DNA from 4 places in the Arthrobacter sp. FB24 genome. Region 3 is predicted to be linked to each of the others. Evidence: riboswitches for the same ligand, from Rfam matches in the RefSeq annotation. Region 3 holds a riboswitch; each other region holds the start of a gene.
The links. A riboswitch is a leader RNA that binds a small molecule or an ion and turns the genes downstream of it on or off. The one in region 3 is predicted to bind cyclic di-AMP.
Positions count from the first base shown of each region.

Region 1: another riboswitch for cyclic di-AMP. It lies ahead of ARTH_RS21395 (hypothetical protein); the one in region 3 lies ahead of ARTH_RS11815 (NlpC/P60 family protein).
Region 2: another riboswitch for cyclic di-AMP. It lies ahead of ARTH_RS04090 (C40 family peptidase); the one in region 3 lies ahead of ARTH_RS11815 (NlpC/P60 family protein).
Region 4: another riboswitch for cyclic di-AMP. It lies ahead of ARTH_RS03340 (hypothetical protein); the one in region 3 lies ahead of ARTH_RS11815 (NlpC/P60 family protein).

Region 1 covers NC_008537.1:43,559-48,081, forward strand. The annotation lists gene ARTH_RS21385 (YnfA family protein) at 1-298, opposite strand, end outside; gene ARTH_RS21390 (VIT1/CCC1 transporter family protein) at 430-1,530, opposite strand; cyclic di-AMP (ydaO/yuaA leader) riboswitch at 2,247-2,406, shown strand; gene ARTH_RS21395 (hypothetical protein) at 2,413-3,195, shown strand; gene ARTH_RS21400 (hypothetical protein) at 3,803-4,171, shown strand.
Region 2 covers NC_008541.1:859,716-864,238, forward strand. The annotation lists gene ARTH_RS04080 (metal-dependent transcriptional regulator) at 1-413, shown strand, start outside; cyclic di-AMP (ydaO/yuaA leader) riboswitch at 533-767, shown strand; gene ARTH_RS04085 (M23 family metallopeptidase) at 771-1,592, shown strand; cyclic di-AMP (ydaO/yuaA leader) riboswitch at 1,722-1,899, shown strand; gene ARTH_RS04090 (C40 family peptidase) at 2,060-2,644, shown strand; gene ARTH_RS04095 (NlpC/P60 family protein) at 2,784-3,548, shown strand; gene ARTH_RS04100 (HNH endonuclease) at 3,772-4,272, shown strand; gene mobA (molybdenum cofactor guanylyltransferase) at 4,318-4,523, shown strand, end outside.
Region 3 covers NC_008541.1:2,623,257-2,627,779, forward strand. The annotation lists gene ARTH_RS11795 (DUF5129 domain-containing protein) at 1-173, shown strand, start outside; gene ARTH_RS11800 (cupin domain-containing protein) at 389-766, shown strand; gene ARTH_RS11805 (DUF1918 domain-containing protein) at 809-1,000, opposite strand; gene ARTH_RS11810 (hypothetical protein) at 1,192-1,779, shown strand; gene ARTH_RS11815 (NlpC/P60 family protein) at 1,893-2,657, opposite strand; cyclic di-AMP (ydaO/yuaA leader) riboswitch at 2,661-2,855, opposite strand; gene ARTH_RS23145 (polysaccharide deacetylase family protein) at 3,085-4,523, shown strand, end outside.
Region 4 covers NC_008541.1:693,715-698,237, forward strand. The annotation lists gene ARTH_RS03330 (dolichyl-phosphate beta-glucosyltransferase) at 1-992, opposite strand, end outside; gene ARTH_RS24510 (DUF7793 family protein) at 1-63, shown strand, start outside; gene ARTH_RS03335 (hypothetical protein) at 1,142-1,606, opposite strand; gene ARTH_RS03340 (hypothetical protein) at 1,848-2,624, opposite strand; cyclic di-AMP (ydaO/yuaA leader) riboswitch at 2,624-2,798, opposite strand; gene ARTH_RS03345 (sensor histidine kinase) at 2,947-4,479, opposite strand; gene ARTH_RS03350 (response regulator transcription factor) at 4,483-4,523, opposite strand, start outside.

The sequences.
Region 1 (4,523 bases), on a different replicon from region 3:
CCACCAGACAGATCACGGATCCGATGACGTCCCAGCGGTCGGGCCGGAACCCGTCGAAGACCATTCCCCACACCAGGGACCCCGCGACGAACACGCCGCCATACGCGGCCAGAATCCGTCCAAAGTGCGCGTCAGGCTGCAAGGTCGCAACAAAACCGTACAGACCCAGGGCAATGATCCCGAGCCCGGCCCACCACCACGCACGGCCCTCCCGCACGGCCTGCCACACCAGCCAGGCACCACCTATCTCGGCGACAGCGGCCAGAATAAACAGCAGCACGGACTTGGCAATCGTCATGAACCTCATCATGCCGCACGTTTGGAGGCAGCCCGCGTCGGCCGGAAATCGTCAGAACTGCGACGAGGGTCTGTAGGTTAGGAGCCCTGACAGTCCGGCCGTCCGACGGCTGCCCCTCCCTGCCGTGCCACCTAGGCCGTGCTGGTTCCGAACAGCATTCCCAGCAGATACGTCACGGCTGCAGCGCCATAGCCGATTCCGAGTTGGCGCAGTGCCATTTTCAATGGAGCCCCGCCGGAGAGCAGCGCCACAATGGCGCCGGTGGTCAGCAGGGCCAGACCGACGATGATGCCGGCGACGATCAGTGCGGTGATGCCCTGGAGCCCGAACAGGTACGGGAGTACGGGCAGAATGGCGCCGGAGGCGAAGAACAGGAAGCTGGAGGTGGCCGCGCCCAGCCCGGTGCCGACGGCTTCGTGCTTGTCGTGGTCGGGGGGTGTCGCCACGGGTTTCTCGTGGGGGTTTTCCAGCGTCTTGACGGCCTTTGCGTTTGCTTCCTCTTCTGCCATTCCCCGCGCACGGTACAGGAGGGCCAGTTCGTTGGCGTCGACGTTCAGGTAGGGAAGCCGGGCGTGGGCGTCCTCGTTCGGGGTGGAGGCTTCGAGGAGTTCGCGCTGGGAGCGGACGGAAACGTATTCCCCGGCACCCATGGACAGGGCGCCGGCGAGCAGCCCTGCCACGCCACTGAGCAGGACCACGCCATTGGACGCGCCGCTGGCACTGATGCCCATCACGAGGGAGAGGTTGCTGACCAGCCCGTCGTTGGCGCCGAAGACGGCGGCACGGAAGCTCCCCGAGAGCCTGTTACGCCCCCTGGTGGCCAAGGCGCGGACGATTTCCTCGTGGATTTGTTCGTCGGCCGCCATGGTGTCGGTGGCGTGGACATCGCCTGTGTACGGGGAACGCGCCTCGGCGCGCTGGGCCAGGGCGAGGACGAACACGGATCCGAAGTGGCGGGCCAGGAAGCCGACGAACCGGGTGCGGAGGCTTCCCTGGCGCGGCTTGCCGACCTGGTCTCCGAGCATGTCCAGCCAGTGCTGTTCGTGGCGGGACTCGGCCTCGGCCAGGGCCAGCAGTATCTCGCGCTCCTCCCCGGTCCGGCGGCCGGCAAGGTCCCGGTACACGGCCGCTTCGGCCCGTTCGTCGGCCAGATACTGGCGCCAGCGGCGCAGGTCCGCGTGGCTGGCGCTCCGGGAGGGGGCTGCTGTGTCTGTCTGGGGCAGGTTGTTCATGGTCATCCTCAAGGCAATACCCTGGACCGGACCCGCTTGGTTTTAAGGGAACCCCGGTCAGAGTGGTGTCTGACCGAAGGTCTCGCTCGCCCGGGTCCTACAAGGCCCGGGTGGCGCACCGGGCATCCTGTTGGAGGATGCCAGTATGTCGATGCGCCGCTGCGTCCGCGGCACGCGGACGGTGGGAACTACTCCCCTTCGATAAGACAAGTCTTCCATATATTCGAAGTCACTGCATGCGTTTGCATGTTTTTCGGATTGCCGAATCTTCATCTCCTGGAAGGCCTCCAGGCGTCATTTCGGTGTGCCGCGGGATTCTTTAGCGCCAGGCGACTGCGGAAAGTGACCGCTAGCCTTACCTGCGTCCGTCGTCGCCGCACGTGGAGGCACTTTTGCCACGACATGAGGACGGTCCGGTTGGTTGGCCTTCCGCGGGTGCAAACAGCGGGGGAGTGCGCGGCTTTGAGTGGCCGGGTTTCGCGGAAGCTAGACACCTCTCTGTCAACAAATGCAAGTCCCTGCAGGCGGCCCGGAGACTTGGAAAGAAGCTTGGGCCGGCCGCCTTTTCTGCTCGCCTGCACCTGGGGGCTGTGACATTTATCCCGTGGCGTTATCAGAATGTGACAATCCTCTCTTACTTAGGGTACGGTCGATTCCGTGCCGGTTCTCTCCAGGGGCGGCACTCCCGGGTCGATTGCCTAACTCTGCCGCTGCCGGGGATCCGTTCGCAGAATTCGTCCGGCAGAGACGGGGAAACCACGTTTGGCCTGGTCCAGGCCTTGGGGTGAAGCCGCGCTACTGCATCTGCAGGAGTTGCGGCCGGGTGACTCCCATCCGAATCCGACAGCTAACCCCGCAGGCATTGGGAGAGGCTACTTTGTCATGTCCACACGCGTTCATGGCCGCCGTCGCGCGGTTACCGTTCACACCAGTCCGCTCGCGAAGATTTCCAAGTCTGCCGCAGACAACTTTGGCGGAGCGGGACGGCAGGCCGCCGTCATCGCCGTTGCTTCAGGCCTCGTTTTATCCAGTGGTATCGCTGCCCAGGCCGCAGAGGCTCCGGCCCAGCAGGACGCGACACTGCCCTCCACGCAGGAAGTGACCGCCCAGGCGTCCGCTCCGCTCAGCGCCGACGCCAGCGTTCGGATATCCTTCGAACGCCCGGCCGTCACCACTACCCCCGCACCGGTCATCGAAGCGCCGGCGGCTGTCGAAATCCCTCAGCCCACACCGGTGGCCAAGACACCGGTGGCCAAGACGCCGGCGGCCCAGTCACCGGTCGCAGCGCCCAAGGTCACCGTTCAGGCGGCCCCGGCGCCGGCCGCTGCCCCTCAGGCAGCGGGCGGAGTCAACGCCACCATGCTTTCGGCCGCGTACGCGCAGCTGGGCCTCATCCAGGACTGCACGCGCCTCGTCGAAAAGGCCTTGGGCGCAGCAGGCATCCCTGTCGGCGACATTGGCCCCATGGCGTTCATGAAATACGGCAAGACTGTCGGCACCCCGGCCCCGGGTGACATGGTTGTTCAGTCCGGACACGTTGGAATCTACGCAGGCAACGGCCAGGTGATCAGCTCGGGCATGAACGGCAAGAACCAGACAGTGGTTCATCCGCTGTCGTGGTTGACCGCAACGGGGCCCGTTACGTTCGTACGCGCCGGCGCTTAGTAACACCCGCGCCCACGGCCGGTGAGGTGCTGCCTTGGGGGTAGCGCGTCACCGGCCGTTGGCATATCGCCCTCCGGTTGATAAAGGCCCGCCGCCGGTGCGGGGACGGTGCCAAAGCTACGGACGGCCCGGACGCCGTTGCCGAAATCCCGCACTGCAGATTTGGATGGCGATTGTTGTTGGTACGCAATGCGGTTCCATGTCTGATTCACGGCCAGGACGACGCCGATCATGTCCTCGGTCCCGTGGCCAGCTGGGCGACCGAGTTCGTACTGGGGTGGCGAAGCAGTCACTGTAGCTGTATCCGACGGCCCAGAACGACGTCAACAAATTCTAGACCTGGATTTCACCATCGCAGTCGAGCTACGCCGGCCCTGGCCGGAGTATCCTTCGGCGCATTCGATCAGATCCCTCTCCGCACTGGCCACCAGATGCCGTAGGAGGATCATGATGTGGCATCGGCAGGAGTCCTTTGCGCGCTGGATTGCCTGCGTCCTCAAATGAATGAAGCCCAGCCGGCCGGTGCAGCGCCTCAGTCAGCGTCCGCCCGCCAGCGCGCGGGAGCCTCAAGGAACGCGTCTACGCCATCTTCACCAGACTGGCTGTCGTGCTGGCGCTCCGCAGCCACGCGGACCAGACCACGCCCGGTGCGGCGGCGGCGACCCTCAGCATCGTGGTGATCTGCTCCCTGCTCGGGATCTTTGTCGCCGATCTCCTGAGCCTCCTGACGGTGCATTCGAGGCTCCCCTCCGGTGAGGAACTGCGCCATATGATCGCGTTCGGGGTGGAGGGTCCTGGTCCTGGTCCTGCTCCTGCTGGCCGCGGCCGGCCTCGGGTTCATGTCACGGCTGTAGCGCTCGGGTGGGCGGTAGGGGTGCTCGTGGTCTCGCTCGCCGTCGTGGGGTTCCTCGCGATCCGGCGCTTCGAGATCCCGTTGCATCACAAAGTCGTCATCATGCTGGCCGAGGTTGCGTAGCCTCTTGATGATCGGCCTTGAACTGCTGGCCCACAACCTCTAATTGCGGCCGCACACGGCGTTGCATACGCGCACCGGAAACTCCTCCGCAAGCGGGGTCAGGTTCGTCCCGACGCGTCGGGGAGAACGGAAGCGGCCCACGGCCGGCGCCGCAATCACATCATGCGAAGACGGACGGCACGGTATTGCCAGAATTTAGCTGAAGCGGAACCGGTCCAGACAGAGGCTCCGGAAGGCAAATGGCGTCACTGGTCGGTGAAAAAGCCACACCGGCTGCCCAACTGAGGGCAGACCAACCGAAGGCAGGCGGGGCCCGCCGCGGCCAACGCCCGCAAGTGCGCCCGCGGCTGGA
Region 2 (4,523 bases), 1.8 Mb from region 3:
CGTATGTCCATGACGAAGCGTGCCGCTGGGAACACGTCATGAGCGAGCGGGTTGAGCGCCGCATTTTCGAGCTTCTGGACCACCCCACGGTTTCCCCATACGGCAACCCCATTCCCGGCCTGGCGGCACTCGGCGGCCAGCCCGCTCCGGCGTTTACCGACGGCGTGGTGAACCTGCTTGACGCCATGGCCGGATACGGGGTCGACTCACGCGTTACCGTGAGCCGCCTGGCCGAGCCCATCCAGGTTGAGCCGGAGCTGCTGGTGCAGCTTGATGAAGGCGGCATCCGTCCGGGGGCATCCCTGTCTTTGGAGCGCGTGGGGGAGTACATCTCGGTGCGCGTACCCGAGATCGAAGGTGCACTGGAGCTGCCGCCCGAAGTGGCAGCCCACGTATTTGTTACGGTCCGCTAACCGCGCACCTTGTAGGACCACCTACAACGCACTGAGACGCAGATAACGGAATTATTACCGCGCTGATTAATCACCTATAGTTGAGGACTAGCGCCGATACTAAAGCGTTACCTGATCCGAAGCCGAGCTCTGCCAGCGGATCACGGTACGAATCACCTCCTGGCAGAGGCGGGGGAACCACAACCGGCCGTTGCAAGACGGCCTTGGGGTGAAGTCCGTCAGCGGCAAAGCACCTCCGACGAAGGATTCCTTTGGGATACCCCTGTGTCGGATGCCTTGCATTGGCGGACCGGGTCTTTGATCTCTCTGACCCGAATCCGACAGCTAACTCCGCAGGCTTCCCAGAGAGGATAATTCTTGACCACGCAGACCGTCAGGGGCCGCCGCAGGGCGACCGGTCCCGCTTCGGAGTACCCCGTGGCCGAAGCCGTAATGACGGTCAGGCCGCGCGACGCACACCGTGATGCGCGCCGGCGCCGGAGCCTGTTCAGCCAGGTGACGGACTTCGCCTCGGCGAGCGGCGTGGGTCAGAAGGCAGGCATTGCGCTAGCCGCCACCGGACTGGTCCTCACCGTGACCGTCCCGTCAACCAGCCCCATGGTCGCCACGTCAGACACGGCGAATACCGCCGCCGCATCAGTCGCGGCCCAGCCGGAGGTCTCCGCGGCCGCCAGCGCCAAGATCGATTTCAACCGGACCACCGTAGCCACCAAGGGGGATCCGGACGGCAAGCTCAAGCAGTTGCTGAGCGCGCAGTCAGCCGGAACCATCACCCGCGCGGCATCCACCGGCAGCCTGGGCGCGCCGCTGGAACAGATGGTCACCGCATCACCTTTCGGCTTCCGGGTCAGCCCGATCACGGGCGGAGCCGGCGAGTTCCACCGCGGCCAGGACTACGCGGCCCAGTGCGGCACGAGCGTTTTTGCTGCCGCCAGCGGAACCGTGACCTTCTCCGGCTGGCACCCCTACGGCGGTGGAAACCGTGTGGTGATTGACCACGGCAACGGCCTGGAAACCACGTACAACCACCTCTCGTCGTCCAGTGTCCAGGTCGGCCAGAAGGTCAACCGCGGCGATGTGGTGGCGCTCAGCGGGACCACCGGCGCCTCCACCGGCTGCCACCTCCATTTCGAAGTGATGGTCAACGGCGAAGTCGTCGACCCGCTCGGCTGGCTCTGATCCAAACGATGGGTCACTCTCGCATCCCTGTGACATGCCGTGACCTGAATGTGACATTCGTTCGGAATTCCTGTACCGTTTAGAGCACGCCAACTTTTCCGAAGTTGGCGCTCTTGAGTGGATTGCCTAACTCTGCCACCGCTCAAGGTCCGTTCGCATTACATCGTCTGGCAGAGGCGGGGGAACCAATTTTGGTCTTCGCAAGAAGACCTTGGGGTTAAGTCGCAACGCTTCCCAGGAAGCCGAGCGGCCGGGTGACTCCCATCCGAATCCGACAGCTCACCTCGTAGGCATTGGGAGAGGCTACCTTCGTGTCTACACGTCACAATTCTGCGCGCCACCGCGCGCAAACGGTTCGTACGAACCCGTTGAACTCCGTGTCCAGGGCTGTTACTGCCAACGCCGGGACCGTAGGTCGCCAGGCGGCTGTCATTGCAGCTGCTTCCGGACTGATCCTCAGTGTTGGGATGCCGGCAAACGCCGCCGATACCAACCTGGGCGTTTCCGCTTCGACGGAGTCCGGCTCACAGTCGGCCCAGCTGACCGTAACTGCAGAACCGACAGCGACTGTTTTCTTCGAGCGTCCGGCAGTGACCACGAAGGCAGCGCCCAAGGTTGAAACCGTTCGGGCACAGTCCACCGGTACGGACGCCAGCGAGACCTCCACTGAGGCTGCCGGAGAGGCCAAGGCAAGCAAGCTTGCTGACGCCGCATCTTCCGCAGCAGCATCGGGCCTCGCTGCTATCGCTTACACCGGTATCGGCAGCCCGTACGTCTGGGGCGGCACCACTCCCAGCGGTTGGGACTGCTCAGGCTTCACCCAGTGGGTTTACGCGCAGGCCGGCATCAGCATCCCCCGCACCAACGCATGGACAGCCATGACGCCTACCGCCACACCGGCGCCGGGCGATCTTGTCATGCAAAACGGCGGCGCCCACGTTGGCATCTACGTCGGCAACGGCATGATGATCAGCGCGCTCAACCCCTCGCAGGGCACTCTCCTGCACGCTGTGTCCGCCACGGGCACTTCTGCGTTCTACACGCTTCGCTAAAACACGCGCTTCCCTTCGCTGAAGCGCGCGTTCTTCGCTAAAAACCCTGTTCGGGCCGTTCCGGCTTACCCCCAAGATGCCGGAGCGTCCAAAAACCGCGGCCTGCCATGCAGTCTGAGGAAAACGAAAGAGAGAACTAATGACTACACGTGCCATCGCACGGCATCGCGCCGAGGTTACTAAGACCAACTCGCTTGCTGTCATTGCCAAGGCCGTCGGCGACAACGCCGGTGGCATGGGCCGTCAGGCTGCGGTTATCGCTGCTGCCTCCGGTCTGGTCCTGACGAGCGGTATCGCAGCCAACGCTGCCGACACCAATGTTCAGCGCGAAGCAACCTCTGCTTCCACCCTGGAAGTCCAGTCTTCCGCTCCGGCCAACATCTCGGCTGCATCCAGCATCGCCATCTCCTTCGAGAAGCCGGCTGTTTCCACCTCCCCGGCTCCGGTCGTTGAGGCTCCGAAGCCGGTTGTTGAGGTCCAGGAAGCTGCTCCCGCGGCCGCTCCGGCTGCCGTTGCAGAGACCGTATCCGCCCCGGCAGCGCCGGCGGCCCCGGCGGCCCCCGCTGCTGCCAGCGGAAACGGCGCCTCGATCGCAGCTGCGGCTTACGCCCAGCTCGGTGTTGCCCAGGACTGCACGGCCCTCGCCACCAACGCGCTTGCAGCCGTAGGCATCAACTACCACGGCTGGCCGGCCGGTTACCTTTCCCTGGGCCGCACCGTGAGTGCAGCCGAGGCACAGCCGGGCGACCTCGCATACTACGAGAACGGCGGCATGGGCATGGCCCACATCGCTGTATACGTCGGCAACGGCCAGGCCGTGCACGGTGGCTGGAACGGTGGAACCACCTCCCTGTTCAGCGTCAACGTCGGCTCCGGCCCGGTCTTCATCCGCGTTGGCGGCTAAAGCCTCCAGCTGACGCTTGCCGGAAGAACCCCTGCCTCCGGGCAGGGGTTCTTCTGCGTTTCCGGCAGGTGAATTTTTGCCGACACGGGGTGTATGGTAAAGGACCGATTCGGTGATCGGCCACTTGAGTGTTTACTCTTGTGTTGTCGATCCATAGCCCGGACAAGCAGAGGGCAGCCGGCCCTCGAGCCCCTGACGGGTGCGGCCGTGAAGAGGTATGTGCATGCGCACTCTCGTTCTTAATGCTGGATATGAACCGCTGGCGGTTGTAACCTTCCGCCGGGCGCTGGTTCTTGTGCTGACCGGAAAAGCTAGCGTAGTGGCCGAGGGCGACGATCCTGTCGTCGGGCCGCAGGAGATTCTGGGCCGCCCGTCCGTGATTCTCCTGAACCGTTACATCCGGCCGCGGTACAACACAACCACCGCGGTGAGCCGCCGGGGCGTCCTGCGCCGTGACGCCCACCGCTGCGCCTACTGCGGTAAGGCAGCACACACCATTGACCACGTCCACCCGAAATCGAGGGGCGGTGCGGACTCCTGGGAAAATCTTGTGGCCGCCTGCCTTCGGTGCAATAACGTGAAGGGCGACCACACGCCGGCCGAGATGGGCTGGAAGCTCAGGTTCGTGCCCGCGCCTCCGCACGGCACCATCTGGCAGATCAAGGAGCTGGAAAAGCCCACCCCCGCTTGGGACCCTTTCCTTCTGCCAGAATCCGCCGCCTGAGGCGTCACCCCTGCGCAGACCCGCCTCAATGGCTAGGCTTGCCTTGTGGAGTTTGATGCCTTAATCCTGGCGGGCGGCCGGTCATCGCGGCTGGGTGGCGTGCCCAAGTCCCAGCTGATGTACGACGGCGCCACCCTCCTGTCGCGGTCGCTTTCGGCGGCTGCCGGAGCTGGCGCCGCCGTGGTCGTCGGCCCGGATCCCGGCGAACTGCCTGCCGGTGTCCTGTCCTGCCGCGAGGAGCCTGCCTTTTC
Region 3 (4,523 bases):
GCATCCTTGGCACGGTCTATCCGTCGTACTACTTCTTCTCAGTCCCCGCCTTCAACACCGGGTTCAGCACCGGGGTGGGGAGCGTCAGCACGGCCCGCGGCGGTGGCGGCACCACCGGCTACGGCGGCAGCGGAGGCAGTTTCTCCGGGTCCGGGAGTTCGTCCAGTTTCTAGGCACGGTTCAAGGCCCCGAACTGCCGGCGGTGCGGCCGCTGCGGCCCGCCACCGGGTCTCGACAAGGATCCCGGATCGGAGGAAGCTGAGCATCGTAAAGCGATCACTACATCGGTTCGCCGCATCGATTCAGACCAGGCAAACCGACTCCGCTGTCCGGTCGCGCATGCGGGTCCGGACAGCCCCATCCGCAACTCCGATTGATGGAGAGAGCCATGACCACGAACGTTGTCGCTCAGCTCGCAGTAAAGTCGCACAATTCTCCGGACGAAAAGCGCCGCCCGGACAAGACGGAAGTGGATCTTGTATCCGTCGACGCCTACACCATCGGAAGATTCAAGTTTGAACCCGGCTGGCGTTGGTCCGAGTGCATCAAGCCCGTCGTCCAGACCGATTCGTGCCAGCTCAGCCACGTTGGTTTCTGCGTTTCCGGCAAGCTCACGGTCCAGACTTCTGACGGCAGCCAGATCACCATCGCCGCTGATGACTCCTACAGCATCCCGCCAGGGCATGATGCATGGGTTGAGGGAGACGAGCCCTTTACGGGCATCGAGTTCGTCAGCGCCGCAGTGTTCGCCAAGGCCGCCGAATAGCGGCCAGGCGGCGTCTGGCAGCCCAGGTGCACAGCAGCTTCCCTACTGCGGGTGGATCCTGTCCACAACGAAATCCCCGCCGGGAATGACCGTGGTTTCATGGCCGTCGTCGAAACGCACCACGTAGGGCGGCGCTCCGTCAGCGCCGTGGACCTCAATGATCTGGCCGTGCCGCTCCGCCGATCCGACCGTCTTGCCCCGGATAGTGATCCGGTCTCCCTGGGTTGCCTTCATGGCAATCACCTCCAAGAACCAGAGTACGAGTGTCGGGGCAGGGATAACAGGGCCGTTCCGCACTGGCAGGACGGGGGTTTCGGCCGGGGGCCTATGCGGCGCCGGCCGGCATCTGGCGCTGGTGGCCGCCTGGCAGGAGTATTGGGATACAACGGATCTTGACCCTGGCACGGGACCGAGGGGGAGCTGCTATGGCGGAGGAGAAACCGACCAGCTGGTGGGCTACGCTGCCCGGTCTGCTGACCGCCGCCGCAGCGGTTATCACCGCTGTGACGGGGCTGCTGCTCGGCCTCGGGCAGCTTGGGATGTTCGACGCCGGCAAGCCCGCAGCTTCAACGGCGGGCTCCTCCGCCGCCGGCGCGTCCGCACAACCGGACGGCACCGTGCCGCCGTCGGGTGCCGGGTCCGGCGCCGCTAACAGCCCGGAATGGGCCGTGGCCCTGCCCGCCGAACGCCGCTACCGGGCTGCCGACGTCGAATACGAAATTCTCGGTGCCCGTGCCCGCCCTGATGTGTCCGGCAAGATCGCGGTGACGTTTACGCTCAGATGCACCAACCACGGCAGGTACGACATCAACTTCTGGGACTCAACATTCAGGCTGAACGCGAGCGGGGTGAGCCACTCCCCCGATTCCGGCCTGAACGAGCTGGTGGCTGGCGATGCAAGCAAATCGGGCGATGTCCGCTTCACTATCCCGGCGGACACGCGCGATGCGGTCCTTCGCATCAAATTCGCAGAGGGCGAGGGCACGGTTCAGATCGCGATATCCCCGCCCTGAAACCCCGGGCGGATACGTGGCGACGGGGAAGGCCGGTGACCGGCTGCCCCCAAGGCAGCAGATCACCGGCCTGTCATCCTGTTCCCTGCCCCCGGCGAGAACGGGACGGAAGGCTAGGCTCCGGCGCGGACGAAAGTCACGCCGCCGGTGGCCGTCAGCCAGGACAACGGGTGCGTGACGGTGGCGTTGACGCCGTTCATGCCGCCGCTGATCACCTGTCCGTCGCCGACGTAGATGCCCACGTGGCCGGACTGCACCACCATGTCGCCGGGCTGGGGTTCCCCCACCACTGAGCCGTAGTTCATGAACTGCATGGGTCCCAGGTCGCCGACGGGAATGCCTGCGGAGCCAAGCGCCTTCTCCACCATGGCGGTGCAGTCCTGGGTGATGCCCAGTTGGGCATAGGCGGCAGAAACCATGGCGGCATTGACGCCGCCGGCAGCCGGGGCCGGGGCAGGGGCGGGCGCAGCCGCCTGGACCTGGACGGAAACGGCAGGGGCCGCCGGTGTCGCGGCCGGTGCCGGAGCTGCCGCCGGGGCCGCCGCTTCTGCCGGGGCGGGCTCTGCAACCGGCACTTCGACCGGAGCGGGGGTGGTGCTGACGTCCGGCCGCTCGAAGCTGATCCTGACGTGGGAGTCCGCGCTGAGCGGGGCACCCACCTGGGCCTGGGCGTCGAGGCCGGATGCCGGTGCCGAGTCGCGTTCCGCGGGAGCCTCGGCGGCCTGCGCAGCCATCCCGCTGGACAGGACCAGGCCCGAAGCCGCCGCAATTACCGCGGCCTGGCGGCCAACCTTGCTCCTGCCGCGGGCCGTTGGGAACCCGGAGCGCCCTGCAGGCGCGGTTGACGGATGATGAGCGGGCAGTTTGCGTGAAGACATGAAGTAACCTCTCCCGATGCCTGCGAGGTTAGCTGTCGGATTCGGATGGGAGACACCCGGCCGCAGTTGCCATCCGCTCAGAGGACGGCGTGCGGCTTCACCCCGAAGACCTGCACAAGAATCCTGCAGGCCAAAAGTGGTTTCCCCGTCCCTGCCGGATGGTTTCGATCGGATCCCGGACCGCGGCAGGGTTAGGCAATCCGCCCGGGAGTGCCCGCATCTGAGATAACCGGCACCGTTCCACCGTACGCGTGCCTCTCGGCCGATGTCACATTTGAGTAACGCGCTGCCGGACCAAGGGCGGCATGCAGATGGCTGCTGTGTACTTGGGTACTGCGGCAATCAAAGTCGAGTGTTTTGCCTTGGCGCCGCGAGGCGTAGTCTACGTGCATGTTCTTGCGGGGGGACTCACACGCTTGGAGGCATCATGCGTTGGTCGAATCAGCCTGTCCGCAAGCCCGCGCGTTGCGTGGCGGATCCCCCTGAACCATTGGCCGAAGGCCGGCACGGCAGGCGCTGGGTTGCAGTCCTGGGTGCCCTGCTGCTTGCTGTCAGCACAGTGGCGGGCGTGGCCGGTACTTCGAAGGCTGCGGCGCCAACCATCGTCAGCCTGACGTTCGACGACGGCCTCGGCAGCCAGTTGGCCGCGGCGCAGGAGCTGAAAGCCCACGGACTGGTGGGAACTTTCTTCATCACCACGTCCTTCGTGGGCCAGTCCGGGTTCCTCACCCAGGCAAACCTGAACACTCTCGTGGCCGACGGCAATGAGATCGGCGGCCACAGCGTGACCCACCCGGACATGACAACGCTCAGCGCAGCGGCCGCCAGCGCGGAGGCCTGCAACAGCAAGTCGACCCTCGAGGCCTGGGGCTTCACCGTCCGGAACTTCGCCTACCCCTTCGCGGCGGTGAATCAGACAGCCCAAAACGCCGTCAGCGGCTGCGGGTACAGCAGTTCCCGTGGCCTCGGCGACATCCGTTCTCCCGCCAGCTGCGCCGACTGCCCTGTCGCCGAGACGCTCCCGCCGCAGGAACCCATGGTCACCAAGGCGCCGGACCAGGTGGCCGCCACATGGACCCTGGCGGACCTGCAGGCGACAGTCACCAACGCCGAGACAACCGGCGGCTGGCTGCAGCTGACGTTCCACGAGATTGCGAACGGAACGGATCCGTCGCTGTCCATCAGCCCCGCGCTGTTCAAAGAGTTCGTCACGTGGCTGGCCGCGCGGACAGCAAACGGTACGACGTCGGTGCGTACAGTGGCGCAGGCATTGGGCCAGTCCCCCGTGACGTCACCGCCTCCCTCGCCTTCACCGTCACCATCGCCGACCCCGTCACCCTCGCCGGCGGGCTCGTTTACGGATGTTCCCGCGAACTCGCAGTTCTACACGGAGATCAGCTGGCTCGCCTCGCAAGGGATTTCCACTGGCTGGGTTGAAGCCAACGGCACCAGCACGTATCGCCCGGCGCTCGCCGTCAACCGGGATGCCATGGCTGCCTTCATGTACCGACTCGCCGGGAGTCCGGCGTACACACCGCCGGGCACCTCCCCGTTTATCGATGTGACGCCGCAGACGCAGTTCTATAAGGAAATCGCCTGGCTCGCTTCGAAGGGCATTTCCACCGGCTGGGACGAAGGAAACGGCGCCAAGTCGTACCGGCCGCTGCAGACCGTGAACCGTGATGCGATGGCAGCCTTCATGTACCGCTTTGCCGGCAGCCCTGCCTACAACGCCCCGGGCGCCTCCCTCTTCACTGACGTGGTCCCGCAGACGCAGTTCTACAAGGAAATCAACTGGCTCGCGTCGATGAACATCTCCACCGGCTGGGTCGAAGGGAACGGCACCAGGACCTTCCGTCCCGTCCA
Region 4 (4,523 bases), 1.9 Mb from region 3:
GCTGCTCCGACGCGGTATTTCACCTGCCCGGAGGAAGCCATGCGGTGGCTCCGGCTGCCGTAGCCGTCATCGAGGCGGTGGCACCACGGCGCGAGTTGGGCCCGCAGTTCCGGAACCGGAATGCGGCCGGCCGCCAGGTCGCGGCTGAGGCGGCCCATGCCGCGAAGATCGGCGAGCGCGGTCTGGAAAAGGTCCACACCGGCGTCGCCACCGTCGGTCCAGTCCACCGGGACCTCGTGTACGCGGAGTCCGCATCTTTCGGCCAAGACCAGCAGTTCGGTGTCAAAGAACCATGCGGTGTCGGCCGTGTGCGGCAGGATGTGCCGGGCAACATCTGCACGGATAGCCTTGAAGCCGCACTGCGCATCGCTGAAACGCGCACCCATCAGCGTATGCAGCAGAAAGTTGTAGCAGCGGGAGATGAATCCCCGCCACGGTCCGCGGACAACACAAGAAGATCGTGCCAGCCGCGACCCGATCGCCAGGTCCGAGTGTCCGGAAAGAAGCGGGGCGACCAGGGGAGCGAGCGCAGCGAGGTCGGTGGAAAGACTCACGTCCATGTAGGCCAGGACGGGTGACGGCGAGGCCAGCCACACGGTGCGGAGCGCGTTGCCGCGTCCTTTGGAGGTTAGCCGGACCACCGTGACCTCGCGTAGTTCCCGGGCCACTCGCTCGGCGGCCTTGAGCGTGCCGTCGGTGCTGGAATTATCCGCCACCGTAATCCGGAACGGGTAGGGAAACGTGCCGGCCAGATACCAGTGGAGTTGGCGAAGGGACTGCTCCAGGCCCTGTTCCTCGTTGTAGACCGGGATGACTACATCCAGGACGGGCGCAGCGGTTCCTGTCACGCCCGTCATCCGCGTATCTGTGGGGGCCCGGCGGACGTGACCCGGCCGGAGGAACGTCGGATCGGGAGGACCCGGCCTGGGGTCGACGGCGGCCTGCGGTTGCGGGTGCAGCGGGGTTCCCGTGGCCAGGTCTGTGAGCGTCATGGTTCAACTATGGCGCCGCCGCATATGAAGAATTTAGGCCGAAGCTGTGCAGCTGCTGTGGGCCTTGCCGGGTGCGGATAAGGGCAAGGGAAACGGCGACAGTGCGCCCGCCGTCTTTGGTGGGAGCACCGCCGCCGCGGTTGGGTGCGTTATGGGCCCAAAAGGTCGCAAACGTTGGTTGCAGTGCCGGATCCTGAGAATCTCCGCAATTCGTTGCCTTGGGAGTCCACAGAGAAATTGACATTCCCCCGCGTGAGGAAAAGCCCGGCAGGAGAGGGGAGCTGAAGGAGGTTGTTGCCGGTGGCCTTCACTTCGATCACGTTTTCGCTTGGAAACGAAAAGAAGAGGACGCCCGTGATGACCAGCTTCAGGGGCTTTCCGTTCGGCCCCGTCAGGGTTACCTTCAGCGCCGGGGAAGTGCTGATGACGTCCCCGGAGGGAGTCGTGATGTTCTTGGCCTTGCCGGTGACTTCACCGGTGACAGGAAATCCGCAGCTAGTGAAAGTGGCGGGTCCGTCCACGGTGATCGGCGGGCCCGAAGGGGCGGCGGCGGCCGGAGCGGCGGCCGCGAAGATTGAGGCCAGGACGGCCGTCGGAACTAACCATTTTTTCATTGTTGTGCTCCCTGCATCTTGATGACGGCGCTGGGGCCGGCAGCCGCTGGGAAGACAATTGAAAGCGGCGGCGACCAACAGTCACTCGTCGACCTTGTGAAAACCTTGTGGCCCCGAAACGGAGCGCGAAGGTCCCCGGGGGTCCAGGAGGAAGCAAACAGCCAAGACGGCCGGGGCCCCGAATCCAAGCATGGATTCGGGGCCTCCGGCGTTGCGAACCAAGGTGGCTACAGGTGCCGGTCTAGTACCAGTTGTTGGCGTAGTGGAAGTCCAGGGCGCCGCAGGGGGAGCCGTACCGTTCCTTCACGTAGTTCAAGCCCCAGTTGATCTGGGTGCGGAAGTTGGTCAGGTAGTCGGACCCGGCGCTGGCCATCTTTTCGGCCGGCAGCGACTGGACAATGCCGTACGCGCCGCTGCTGGCGTTCGTGGCAGTGGTCTTCCAATCCGATTCCTTGGTCCACAGCGTGGTGAGGCACTGCATCTGGTCAGCCGCCCAGCCGTACGTTCCAAGCTGGGAGGCTGCATACGCCTGGGCAGCTGCGGGATCGTCCACGGCTACGGGCGGCGCCGGGGCAGGAGCCGGTTGGGGAGCCGCGGCAGGTGCAGGAGCGGGGGCGGCTGCAGGCGCTTCCGGTGCCGTCTCCTCCGACGGCTTCTCACCGGACGACTGCGCGTTCACGCTGACGGAGGACGGCGCGGGCATGGCGGAAACGAGGATTTTTTCGAACGCGAGCTTCGATTCGGCGTCGGCAGTAGTTGCGGCGCTCCCTGCGCCCGTTGCCGATGTTGCAGGGCCGACGGGTTCGGAAGCCTGGCCGGCGGCGCCGACACCAATCAGCACGGCGCAAGCGGTGGTTACTACTGCGGCCCGGCGGCCGGAGCCCTGCAGGCTGGCAGCGAACCGGGACAGCGGGGACACCTTGGCGGCTGCTTCGGCGCGGTGGCGTGAGCGTTGCGCAGGCGCTGCGGACTTGCGGGAAGCGGGCTCAGGACGTACTTCTGGCGTGGATTTAGTCATGGTTGCCTCTCGATGCCGGCGGAGTTAGCTGTCGGGTTCGGATGAGGTCATCCGGCCGCACGGAACTTCACGTGTCGGCTTCACCCCAAGGGCGGCTATGCAGAATGCCCGGAGACCTGGGTCCCCCGCCTCTGCCTGATCATGAGGAAATCCGGGTAGCGGCAGAGTTTGGCGTCCATCCGGATATGCGGCCGGAACGGTGGCCGCACTCTAAAAACCGTACAGGAGTCCGGCGCTTAAGTCACATTTCGGTAACGAGGGTCACGATGGCGGCGCGTTGGCTTGCGGGATCGCCGAAGCCGGAAGCGGGTTTGCGGTGCCGCTAGGCTTCCGGTAATTCTCCCGGGAGCCGCAGGGCAAACTCGGTGCGTCCCGGGCGTGAATTGACCTCCACGGTTCCGCCGTGCGCCTCCACGATCGACTGCACGATCGACAGGCCCAGGCCACTCGTGCCCTCGGCAGCCGCAGCGCGCGTGCCGCCGGAACCAGAAGCAGAACCTCCCGGACTGGTTCGCGCCGCATCCGCCCGGGCAAAGCGGGCGAAAACCCGGTCCACAAACTCCGGCGGGATCCCGGCACCGTTGTCCGTTACGGTCACCACGGCGCTGCCGTCGGCTGACCGCATCACTCCGGTGACCACGGTAGTGCCCGGTTCCGTGTGCTTGCGGGCATTGGAGAGCAGGTTGGCGATCACCTGGTGCAGCTGCCTGGCATCCCCGCGGACCACCACGGGCTCTTCCGGAAGCTCCAGCTGCCAGATGCGGTCCGGTGCCATGACCTTCTCGTCGCTGACGGTTTCCACCGCAAGCTGCGTCAGGTCCACATCGCTGATCTTTAGCGGCTGGCCTTCGTCCAACCGGGCCAACAGCAGGAGGTCCTCCACAAGGGTGGTCATCCGTTCAGACTGGCTCTGCACCCTGGCCAGCGACTTCTGGCCGTCCGGGGTGAAGTCCTCGGTCATGCGCATGAGTTCCGTGTAGCCGCGAATGGCGGTGAGCGGCGTGCGCAGCTCGTGCGATGCGTCGGCCACGAACTGGCGCACCTTGGTTTCGCTCTGCTGGCGGGCTTCCAGCGCTTTGGAGACGTTATCCAGCATGAGGTTGAGGGCATGTCCCACACTGCCCACTTCGGTTCCGGGGTGCGCGTTCGACGGCGGCACGCGGACTGCGAGGGCCACCTCGCCGGCGTCGAGCGGCAATTTCGAAACCTGCGTGGCGACTTCGGACAGTTGCTCGAGGGGTTTCATGGTGCGACGGATCAGCACCGTTCCGGCAAGGCCGATCAGGATCAGGCCGCCCATCGACACGATCACCATCGTCCATACCAAAGAGTTGAGCGTGTTCTGTTTTTCGTTCAGGGGGAGTCCGGTGACAATCACGTCCCCGTATGGCGCCTGGACCGCCACCAGGCGGTAAGAGCCGGTGGACAGTGCCCGGTCGACGGGCGTTCCGTCGTGCTGGAGTGCCAAAAGAATCTGGTTATCCTCGGGGGAGAGGGACGCCACGGTGGCGTCTTTGGCGAGGAACCCGGCGCTGCTGACAGTCCCGTTATCTATGCGCGCGATGAGCGTCCCGACGCCCTGGCCCGGGCCTTCGAACCCGTCCTGCCTGCCGGACGGGTTGCTGGGCCGTGGCCGTCCTGCCTCGTTCGACAGCCGCGAGGCCTGCCCCAGCCGTTCATCGAGCTGCCTGGTCAGGAAGGAATCCATGGAGGCATAGCTGAACAGGCCGATCGCGCCGCAGATGGCCACAAGGAGTGCCATGGCCACCAGTACCAGCCGGGTGCGCAGGTGCCAGGTCGACGGATCAAGCCAGCGGCGGCGGTCTTTGCGGGTTTCGCCGGAGAGTGTGGGCACCGCTCAATCCGCCGGTTTGATGACGTATCCCGCGCCGCGGACGG